DNA from 2 places in the Yersinia canariae genome. Region 2 is predicted to be linked to the other one. Evidence: predicted binding sites of a transcription regulator. Region 2 holds the regulator's gene; the other holds the start of a gene.

Region 1 (5,398 bases), 1.3 Mb from region 2:
GGGGCCATGGCATGAGTTGGGCCATCATTACCAAATGCCGGCATGGACGTTTGATGGTGATGGTGATGGTGAAACCACAGTAAACTTGACTTCTTTGTATATTCAGCGAGCTTTCGGTGACACTTCGCGCATGGAAGCAGAATCACGCTGGGATGAAGTTACGGCCTTTTTGGAAAACAAAGGTAAAAAATATGAAGATGGCGATGTATTTGTTCGTTTAGGCATGTTTTGGCAGTTGGATTTGGCATTTGGCCAAGATTTTTACCAACGTCTTGGCGATCGTTACCGCACACTGACTGCAACAGAACAGCCCAAAAATAACGATGAGAAAAAACAACGATTTTTGCTGGAAACAAGCCGGGTATCTGGCATTAATCTGATGCCGTTTTTCCATCAATGGGGAATAAACCCAACTAAAGAAACCAGCGCTCAATTAAAAGCAATGAATCTGCCATACTTAAACCAGGCAATTTGGCAAAATAGAGACGACAATATTGCTCACAATTATCCGCTAACCCAACAAAATATTACCGGCGATGTACGTGTACCTGACACCGTCAATGCAGGAGAAGTATTTACCGTATTCGTAGAGGTGAAAAACCGTGATGCATCAACATTAACTTACCAATGGGGTATTCCAAAGGGTATTGAAGTTATTGCAGATAATGGTAAGGAAATAACTCTACGAGCACCACGTAATATATTACAAAATGCCATGCTATCAATTCCAGTAACTATAAAAGACAGTAATAATCTGACAATGATACTGGCCAGCTCGACTCAATTGAAAACCACAGGTGAAAATATATCAGCACGTGAAGCTTATAATGAATCGGTCAAGCAGCGCTACCAAATAGAGGGAGACTTTAATCACTGGGATGGTGTATCACATAAAGGTGTGCCAGGTTCACTCTATTTATACGAAAACCATTACACTAGCACCCGTGATTATTTCCGTTTGAAAACCAGCTCATATTGGTATTTCCCAAGTAATCAAACCAGTAATAAATATTGGGAATACTTGGAGAGTTATGATGGCAGCCAATATCTCAATGGTGATGTTATTGAGCAAACCGCTGAAACCAAACCGGTAGAAAGAATAGTGCAGTGTGATGTGCCATCCTGGCAGGAAAAAGTCTATAGCAATCCAACCACCATCAGTAAAGATGGCCGTGTTTACACCAACAAATGGTGGGTATCCACTACAACTGTCCCCGGTGATGCTGCGGTAACCGATACTACCGGTAACAGCACTGGCTGGGGTAAGGCTTGGGAAGATAAGGGTTTATGTGACACCACGGCTAAAGAAGAACTGCAAACGGTGATCCCGTCAAAACCGGTCACAATACAGCAGTGCAGTGCACCATCCTGGCAACAGAGAGTCTATGGCGACCCGACGACAGTCAGTAAAGATGGCCGTGTTTATACCAACAAATGGTGGGTTTCTGCTGAAAGCGTACCAGGTGATAGTACAGTTACCGACACTAGCGGTAATGGCACCGGTTGGAGTAAAGTTTGGGAAGATAAAGGGGCCTGCTAAGTACGCGAGCACATAATAGATAAAGGCAGGGGGAACCCTGCCTTTAGACTGCGAAGCTGATATCATAAATACATCAGCTTTTTTATGAATACATCATCCGAAAATTAGGACTGAATCCCCTGACTACGCAGGTAATCTTCATAGTTACCTGTAAAGTCGATCAATTTCTTCGGCGTCATTTCAATCACTCGGGTCGCCAATGAACTGACGAACTCGCGGTCATGGGATACGAAAATTAATGTGCCTTCGTACATTTCCAATGCCATGTTGAGAGATTCGATCGATTCCATATCTAAGTGGTTAGTTGGCTCATCCATTACCAGAATGTTCGGCCGCTGCATCATCAGCTTACCAAATAACATCCGCCCTTTCTCACCACCCGACAGAACCTTAACTTTCTTCTTGATATCATCTTGGCTAAACAGTAAACGGCCCAACACGCTGCGCACAGCTTGCTCGTCGTCTTTTTCTTGTTTCCACTGGCTCATCCAGTCAAATACTGTCAAGTCGATTTCAAAGTCTTGGGCATGATCCTGCGCGTAGTAACCTATCTTACTGTTTTCAGACCATTTTACCGCGCCTGTATCTGCCTCATAGTCTCCGACCAATGTCTTCAGTAAAGTCGATTTACCAATACCATTAGGCCCAAGAATAGCGACTTTTTCACCAACCTCCAGGCGCAGATCCAGGTTCTTAAACAGTGGGCCGTTATCAAAACCTTTGGTCAGCATTTCTACTTCAAGCGCATTACGGAACAACTTTTTATCCTGGTCAAAGCGGATAAACGGGTTCTGACGGCTAGAAGCTTTAACTTCATCAAGCTGGATTTTATCAATCTGGCGAGCACGTGAAGTGGCCTGTTTAGACTTAGAAGCATTGGCACTAAAGCGGCTAACGAAAGATTGGAGTTCAGAGATCTGAGCTTTCTTCTTCGCGTTATCAGATAACAGACGATCGCGAGCTTGGGTCGCCGCTGTCATGTATTCGTCATAGTTACCCGGATAAACACGCAATTCACCGTAATCCAAGTCCGCCATGTGGGTACACACCATGTTGAGGAAATGACGGTCATGGGAAATAATAATCATGGTACTGCTACGTTCATTCAGAACCTGTTCTAACCAACGGATAGTGTCGATATCCAAGTTGTTGGTTGGTTCGTCAAGTAGCAGAATTTCTGGATTTGAGAACAGAGCCTGGGCTAACAATACACGTAACTTCCAACCAGGAGCGATTTCACTCATCAAACCATAGTGTTGTTCGACGGGAATACCGACGCCAAGCAACAATTCACCGGCACGGGCTTCTGCGCTATAACCATCCATTTCACCATAAGCAACTTCTAAATCAGCCACTTTATAGCCGTCTTCTTCGCTCATTTCAGCCATGGCGTAAATGCGGTCGCGCTCTTCTTTTACTTCCCACAGTTCGCCGTGCCCCATGATAACGGTGTCCAGCACTGTGTTGTTTTCAAAGGCGAATTGATCCTGACGCAACTTACCCAGACGCTCATTTGGGTCAAGGAAGACGTTACCGCCACTTGGCACCAGATCGCCACCAAGAATTTTCATGAATGTGGATTTACCACAACCATTAGCGCCGATCAGGCCATAGCGATTACCGCCACCGAATTTTACTGAAATGTTTTCAAACAGCGGCTTGCTGCCGAATTGCATGGTGATATTGTTAGTACTTAGCACAGAGCTCGCTCTCGATTGGATTACTGAATAGGGATATTCAAGAATACTAGAAAATGTGATTCGGCGCGCATTATGCCACAAGATGGCAAGAGTATCGCCTCCAGTTTGCATGAAATCTCAGCAAGGGGTGGAAAAGTTGGTTAAGTTGAGGAGCAAAATCTGAGGTTAGTCAGCAGAACTTATCACGCGCCCCGCAGTTTTGTTCATCTGTAGTTCAAGTTGAGTTTCGTTTTTTATATTTAGTAATGGAATTTCATCCCAGAGTATCATTGCCTCTCACTCATTCCCCAAAGACATCTCTGCAAGTAAAGGGGCTAAATAGCCCCTAATATAAATAAGATACAATCAGAAGAATATTAATATGGTGCTTCATTCAAACATTGTAGCGCACTGTATTTATCTAATAGGAAAGGCCGCAGATAACCCACAGTATTAGACATCGGCAACACTTCTTCGCTGAGATGGATATTCAATATATTGCTGAGATAATCACGTCGTTTTTGTATTCTTTGCCAAACATCAGGATAATGAGTAGCCAGAGATTCACGCAACTGTTGATCGGCTAATGCAATGCAATCCTCCGCACTCACTCCCGCATAACCTTTAACAGAAGGGATAATGTCGATTTGGAATAACATTCCACTACGGATTTTCTCTTCTGACCCCTTATAAATAGGCGAACACAACCATTCTTCATCCGCAACTAAGTGCCCAGGATTTAAAGACCAATGATATTGTGCTTTAGGGAAAACAGTTTCAATTAGCGCATACATCTCTTTACCTGGCATGCCAATACGAATATTTTCTAGCCAAGCTATGACCGTAGCGTAATAAGGAATAGCAACTTTATCGAGATAATCTCTTTCTGCCAAAGGCAACTCATCGGCATGATATACTGCATAACCCGTTCTACTGCTCAAACCACCTTTAAACCCAGTGGTCAATGATACTTTATCGCCAAGTTGGACGGTTTTATCACTCGGATATAAATTAGCTTTTTCAAAGCGTTCGCCTGTTGCAGCAATCATCACAACAGTATTCGGCTGCCCTTCATCTGCCAGACAAGTACCAAGTTGTTTCTCGGTTATACCGATATCTACCGCGGTCAATGCATTAAGAATACAATTAGAGGCCAGATTAGCGCCATATTCATAATGCGCCAATTCATTCGCATTATTAGTCACTCTAGCCGCAATATCGCTGCCAATAAACAGGCTTGTAGCATTAACCACCAAAGTTGATGATGGAACAGATTCTTTTATCGCCGTTAGAATAAAAGCAGGAATATCAAATAATTGACTGTTATCATCTATCTTACTGGTAAATAGCTTCCATCCAACAATCCCAATTTTTTTGGCCCGCCAAATTTCAGTATCGGCCAATAATTCAACCAGTGTTTTACTATTATCCATAGGTTGATTTGGCAGCGAAAAATAGGGAACATGGATTGCTGTATTGCTAACTCGGGCATATTGAGACAATTTTAAATTCTCATTACCCAACAATAAACAGATCTCCCCGGATGCATGTAACACCAGAGCGGCCTCTTCAAATCGGGGAATGAATCCACTGAGATATTCAAAGTTACCGCCATGCTCCTTATCAGCATAAACAAGCAAATAATCTATATTGGCCTGAATCATATTGGCAATAATCTTGGCTTTGCGCGCCGTAATAGTGCTGTCATTTATCGCAACTGTGGCGACAGCATTAAATCTTGGGGGGACATCAATTGGGCTAAGTTTGATATGGCGTTTGGCAATCATCTTTTTCATTACCCCTGATTAGTGAATATAAAGTCACCCGACCCATTACTTTCCTACCCTACAACCATTTAGGATTACGGGTAAACGAGATTGTTAGCCAGCGATGTGGGCCTGATTCACCAATCGCCTGTGATATTTCATCGCGTATTTTGTCAAAATAGGACACACCGCTACTTTCCATTTCTGGCGGTATAACCACATGAATCTCAACAAATAAGCCTCGACCAATACGAGTGGCATAATGTGAATAATCAATAAATTGATATTTCGCCATTAACTTATCCATCAAATTCTCCATGGAGGCATCCAGTGTATCTGGAGTCATTTGTAATACTTCGCGGACGGCTGCAATGACGGTCTTTATCGGAACGGGGATCAATATCAGTGTTAAC
Region 2 (5,398 bases):
GACCGGGTGTTTTTCGCCAACTCTGGCGGCGAAGCAAATGAGGCCGCATTTAAGTTAGCCCGCCATTACGCTATTGAACGCCATAGTCCTTATAAAACTAAAATCATTGCCTTCCACAATGCATTCCATGGCCGCACCCTATTTACTGTATCAGTCGGGGGGCAGCCAAAATACTCCGATGGTTTTGGTCCGAAACCCGCTGATATTATCCATGTGCCTTTTAATGATTTGGCAGCGGTAAAAGCAGTAATGGATGACCACACTTGCGCAGTCGTGCTGGAGCCGATCCAAGGGGAAGGGGGCATTACCTCTGCGACGCCAGAGTTTCTGCAAGGGGTGCGTGCGCTCTGCTCCCAACATAAAGCGCTGTTGGTGTTTGATGAAGTTCAAAGCGGCATGGGGCGCAGCGGTAAGCTGTTTACCTATATGCATTATGGTGTCACGCCAGATATCCTCACTACGGCTAAAGCATTGGGCGGCGGGTTCCCTGTCAGTGCGATGCTGACAACAGAAGAAATTGCATCAGTGATGGCCGTCGGAACACACGGTACCACTTATGGTGGCAATCCTCTGGCCTGTGCGGTAGCAGAAGCCGCATTGGATGTGATTAACACCCCTGAGGTACTTGATGGTATTGAACAGCGTCACGGCGTGTTTGTGCAGGCTCTGCAAGAAATTAACAGCAAGTATCATGTGTTTAGTGATATTCGCGGCATGGGGTTGTTGATTGGGGCAGAATTAACACCGCAATATCATGGTCGTGCGCGGGAGTTCCTGACCGAGGCGGCAGCGCAGGGTTTGATGATTCTCAATGCGGGGCCAGACGTACTGCGGTTGGCACCTTCACTGGTGATTGAGCAAGAAGATATTCAGCTAGGTATGGCGCGTTTGGAACAAGCCATCGCCAACCTGGTAAAAGGCTAAGTGGCCTCATGGAGAGGGCTTAACCTCTCCATTTTACGCCTTACTCTGCAATCTATGGCTGCGCCAAATACCGTGGTGCGGCTGTTGTTGCCATGCTAGGGATGAAACGGTATGCATTACGCTAAGATGCGACAAGATGCGGCGTAAATTGCGTTCCAATTCAGAGATTTGGGTGTCGGGATCGATATCCGGCATTTGCACAAAATCGTTATTCCCCTCACTGCTATCCGACTCCAGCCGTTGCTGGCATTGCTGTATCGCCATTTCACATAGCTGTAAATAATCTTCCGCCAATTTAACGGTTAACCGGACGTGGCGTTTATCTGCATCTGCGGGCGATTCTCCCAGTGGATAGGCCCGGGTCAGGATAGTCATCTCGTTGATATGCCCGACAATAAGTTCGCTATGTGTGGCCCATAGGCGCATGTCTGATAAATATTTGGAGTTGAATCCCGGCTCCTGCATGGCCTGATTCAGTGAGTTAAGAACAGCATTGCTGGCTTTGTTCACCTGAATGCGCTCATAGGACAGTTCCCCAACATCTGGCTTAGGTTTCAGTAGGATACGCAGGATACTCTGATAACTCTCTAGCGCCTGATGCGCATTTTTACGCAGTAAACCGCTTTGCCACTGAGGCCATAACCAGAGTGCACTGGCAAAGGCCAATGCGCAGCCGATTAACGTATCCAGCAACCGCGGGATCAAAAAGTCCGCCCCTTCTCCGGTCAATAGCTGCAAGATATACACCGTAGTGATAGTTCTAAAAATGACTGACAAGCCATAGTTTTTGCGTTGAACCAGATAGGCTACCAATGTGATGAGTAACATGATGCTCAGCGTGGTGCCTTCCGGCATTTTAAAGTGCAGTAAAGCTGCCGCGAGTAACAGCCCTATCAGGGTGCCAAGGGCGCGGTGATGAATACGGATCTTCGTGGCGTTATAGCCGTTTTGTGTCACCAACATGATGGTGAGTAAAATCCAGTAAGGTTTAGGCAGGTGGATCAGGTTGCCGATATAACTGCCAGCAGCCAGGGTGACGCCAATCCGGCCAGCATCACGTAATGCACTGGATTTAAAAGATAAGTAGCCGACAAGCGCCGGCCAGAACGGTTGGGATATCTGGCTGGACATCAAATCACGGTCATACTGCGGGCGCTGGTCGCTCAGAATTTGGGTAATATGACTGATATGGTAATAGCAAAATTGCGCCACTGGATTATTAGGATGTTGCTGGGCAATCTCTTCCAGTTCTACCAGTGCATCACCGGCGCTAAAGCCGGTTTTCGCGCGGTGGTGGTAGAGAATATCATCGGCAATGGTGCGCATTTGCGTTGAGATAATCTGTATATTGCGCTCAAGGACCTTTTCTATAGGTGTCTGCTCAATCAGCTCTTGCGTTTTTTCTGACTGATTCATTGCCGCAGTGATGTGTTCTTGCAAATCGAGGGCCATCTGAAATAGTGTCAGTAACCGTTTTTGCTCTTTCTTGGTGGTGTTAGGAAGCAGGTTAAATTGTTGATAAAGTTGATTAATTTCATCCATGATACCTTGCTGTTTATCCAACAACTGCGGTATTGCCTTTTCCGTTTCCCGGCGCTGGCCAAATAAACGGAATGTCGCATCGCAATAATTGGCCAACAGATGGTAAAGCTGGCTCAATGGCTCACGGATGGGCTGGTCCTTACATAACCGGAACCACAGCCAGGTAAATACGCCGTACCAGAGAGTCCCCACGGCACACATCAATGGGGCTTGCCAGATGGGCGCGCGACCTATCATGCTGAGACTGAAAATCGCGGCAATCAGTGCGGCCGGGAGCAAACGGCCATTGAGCTGACTGATGGCACCACTTATCCCCAATGTTAATGCGAGGCCAAGCAGCACCACTGGCAATGGGATATCCCACAGCAACAGTTGTTGAGTTAGATAGCTACTGAAGGTAAAGAGAGCCCCGCCGACAATCAGTCGCCGGAAGAAATGTTGATGAGGGGTATCTAGCGAAGCAATGTTACAGCAAGCGGGTATCAGGGAGAACATCAACCCCAATCGTAAATCGCCAATAGCAAACCCCAATGCCGCGGGTATGCACAGAACCAGCGTTTGGCGGAGAGCATAGTTAACTTCAGGATGATAAATAAGCCGTTGCCAATTCATGTAGGCCCCAGGAGTTTATTAATCACACAGATGAAGAAAACCAGTGCCGGGTTAGCGGCACTGGTTTATAGGGAACTAACGGGTGCCGTAAACGACAATCGTTTTACCGTGTGCGGAGATCAGATTTTGATCTTCCAGCATTTTTAGTATCCGCCCCACCGTTTCGCGGGAGCAGCCAACGATTTGACCAATTTCCTGGCGGGTAATCTTTATCTGCATCCCATCTGGGTGGGTCATGGCATCGGGTTGTTTTGCCAGATTAAGCAGTGTTTGTGCAATGCGCCCAGTGACATCAAGGAAAGCAAGGTTACCCACTTTCTCAGATGTTATCTGTAAGCGATTCGCCATTTGTGAAGACAGGCGCATCAAGATATCTGGATTTACCTGAATCAACTGACGGAATTTTTTGTAAGAAATTTCAGCCACTTCACAGGCGGTTTTTGCTCTAACCCAGGCACTACGTTCTTGGCCTTCTTCAAATAATCCAAGCTCGCCGATGAAATCTCCCTGGTTTAGATAGGAGAGAATCATCTCTTTACCTTCTTCATCTTTGATAAGCACCGCAACGGAGCCTTTCACGATGTAGTAAAGCGTTTCGGCCTTTTCACCTTGGTGAATTAGCGTACTTTTCGATGGATATTTGTGGATATGGCAATGAGACAGGAACCATTCGAGAGTCGGGTCTGTTTGTGGCTTGCCGAGAACCATTCGCTGTTATCCTCTGTTGTTATCGCTGCCTAATTAACAGGGCTCAGAGTTCCCTGTACGGCGTGCTTATAAAATACACTTTCATTTAGCATATTAATTTGCTCAACTGCCGAAAGGTATAGCCAAGATACGTACCGGGTAGAAACCCTTCACTGAGTATTGAGAAGCTACCCTATTTAATTCTAGAAACAACACTTTCGATTCTGTTTGTAGCACAGGATGAGGCCAGTGTCTTGTGTTGTATCGCTTCAGCATGATGAACATCGGGTTACATTGCCAGTTTGTAAATGAAAGGGTAGTCTGAACCAGAAAATTTAACCGGGAGCAAGAGTTATGCAGGCACGTGTAAAGTGGGTTGAGGGACTGACATTTTTGGGTGAGTCGGCTTCAGGCCATCAAGTTTTAATGGATGGGAATGCGGGCGATAAAGCACCAAGCCCGATGGAAATGTTGTTAATGTCGGCAGGCGGCTGTAGTGCAATTGACGTTGTTTCCATTTTGCAAAAAGGCCGTAACGATGTGCGCGATTGCGAAGTGACGTTAACTTCGCAGCGCCGAGAAGAGGCACCGCGCCTGTTTACGCAAATTAACTTGCATTTTATTGTCAGCGGCAAGGGCTTGACCGATAAAATTGTTGAGCGCGCGGTTGAACTTTCGGCTGAGAAATATTGCTCGGTTTCTCTGATGCTGGGCAAAGCGGCGACCATTACCCACAGTTTTGAAATCCGCGAAGTCGCCTAAGCAAACCCTTCGTCCTTGAAGCTGCGGGGCTGTTAGCTGTGCTCGCTCACCCGAATCACTGACTTATGTAAGCTCATCGGGATGAGTTCGCTTGCCGCCTACCCGCAGCTCCAATGACTTTGGATTGGGATAGTGTTAACCAATTTTTTTCCCTTCCAGCAATTGCTGCACCAATGGCGCCATAATCAACTCCATCGCCAGCCCCATCTTCCCGCCTGGGACTACCAATGTATTGATATTTGAAATAAATGATCCCTGTAGCATCGCCAGTAAGTAGGGAAAATCGATTTGATCCAAACCCCGGAAATGAATGACGACAAAACTTTCATCCAGTGACGGAATGGCTTTGGCGGCAAATGGGTTAGAGGTATCGACGGTCGGTACCCGCTGGAAGTTAATATGGGTGCGCGAGAACTGGGGGGTGATGTAGTTAATATAGTCATCCATGGAGCGCACCACGGAATCCATGACCGCTTCACGGGAATGGCCGCGCTCGCCGGTATCCCGGACTAATTTCTGAATCCACTCCAGGTTAACGATGGGGACTACGCCAACCAGCAAATCTACATGTTTCGCGACATCATGATGTTCAGTCACGACCCCGCCGTGCAGGCCTTCATAAAACAGCACATCAGTCGGCTCGGGTAGCGACTCCCAAGGAGTGAATGTGCCGGGAATCTGGTTATAGGGCACGGCTTCATCATAGGTATGCAAATACTTACGTGAGCGCCCGGTTCCGTGCTCACCGTATTGGGACACACTTTCTTCCAACTGACCAAAATCATTGGCTTCTGGGCCAAAATAGCTGATATGTCGGCCTTGATCCCGCGCTTTACGGATGGCGGCATCCATTTCCGGGCGAGTGTAGCGG

What was found. The regulator CRP, encoded in region 2, controls carbon source genes, mostly activating them, when cyclic AMP is high. The targets are predictions, from matches to a motif close to ATGTGANNNNNNTCACAT.
Region 1: F0T03_RS14525 (ABC-F family ATPase) is a predicted target of CRP. The motif match lies at 3,294-3,311, and genes of this name have one in related genera.

The regions. Positions count from the first base shown of each region.
Region 1 covers NZ_CP043727.1:3,137,262-3,142,659, forward strand. The annotation lists gene F0T03_RS21795 (M60 family metallopeptidase) at 1-1,540, shown strand, start outside; gene F0T03_RS14525 (ABC-F family ATPase) at 1,645-3,240, opposite strand; gene F0T03_RS14530 (M24 family metallopeptidase) at 3,597-5,015, opposite strand; gene F0T03_RS14535 (cation diffusion facilitator family transporter) at 5,065-5,398, opposite strand, start outside.
Region 2 covers NZ_CP043727.1:4,391,864-4,397,261, reverse strand. The annotation lists gene argD (bifunctional acetylornithine/succinyldiaminopimelate transaminase) at 1-924, shown strand, start outside; gene F0T03_RS20225 (YccS/YhfK family putative transporter) at 958-3,078, opposite strand; gene crp (cAMP-activated global transcriptional regulator CRP) at 3,154-3,786, opposite strand; gene F0T03_RS20215 (OsmC family protein) at 4,120-4,527, shown strand; gene F0T03_RS20210 (phosphoribulokinase) at 4,663-5,398, opposite strand, start outside.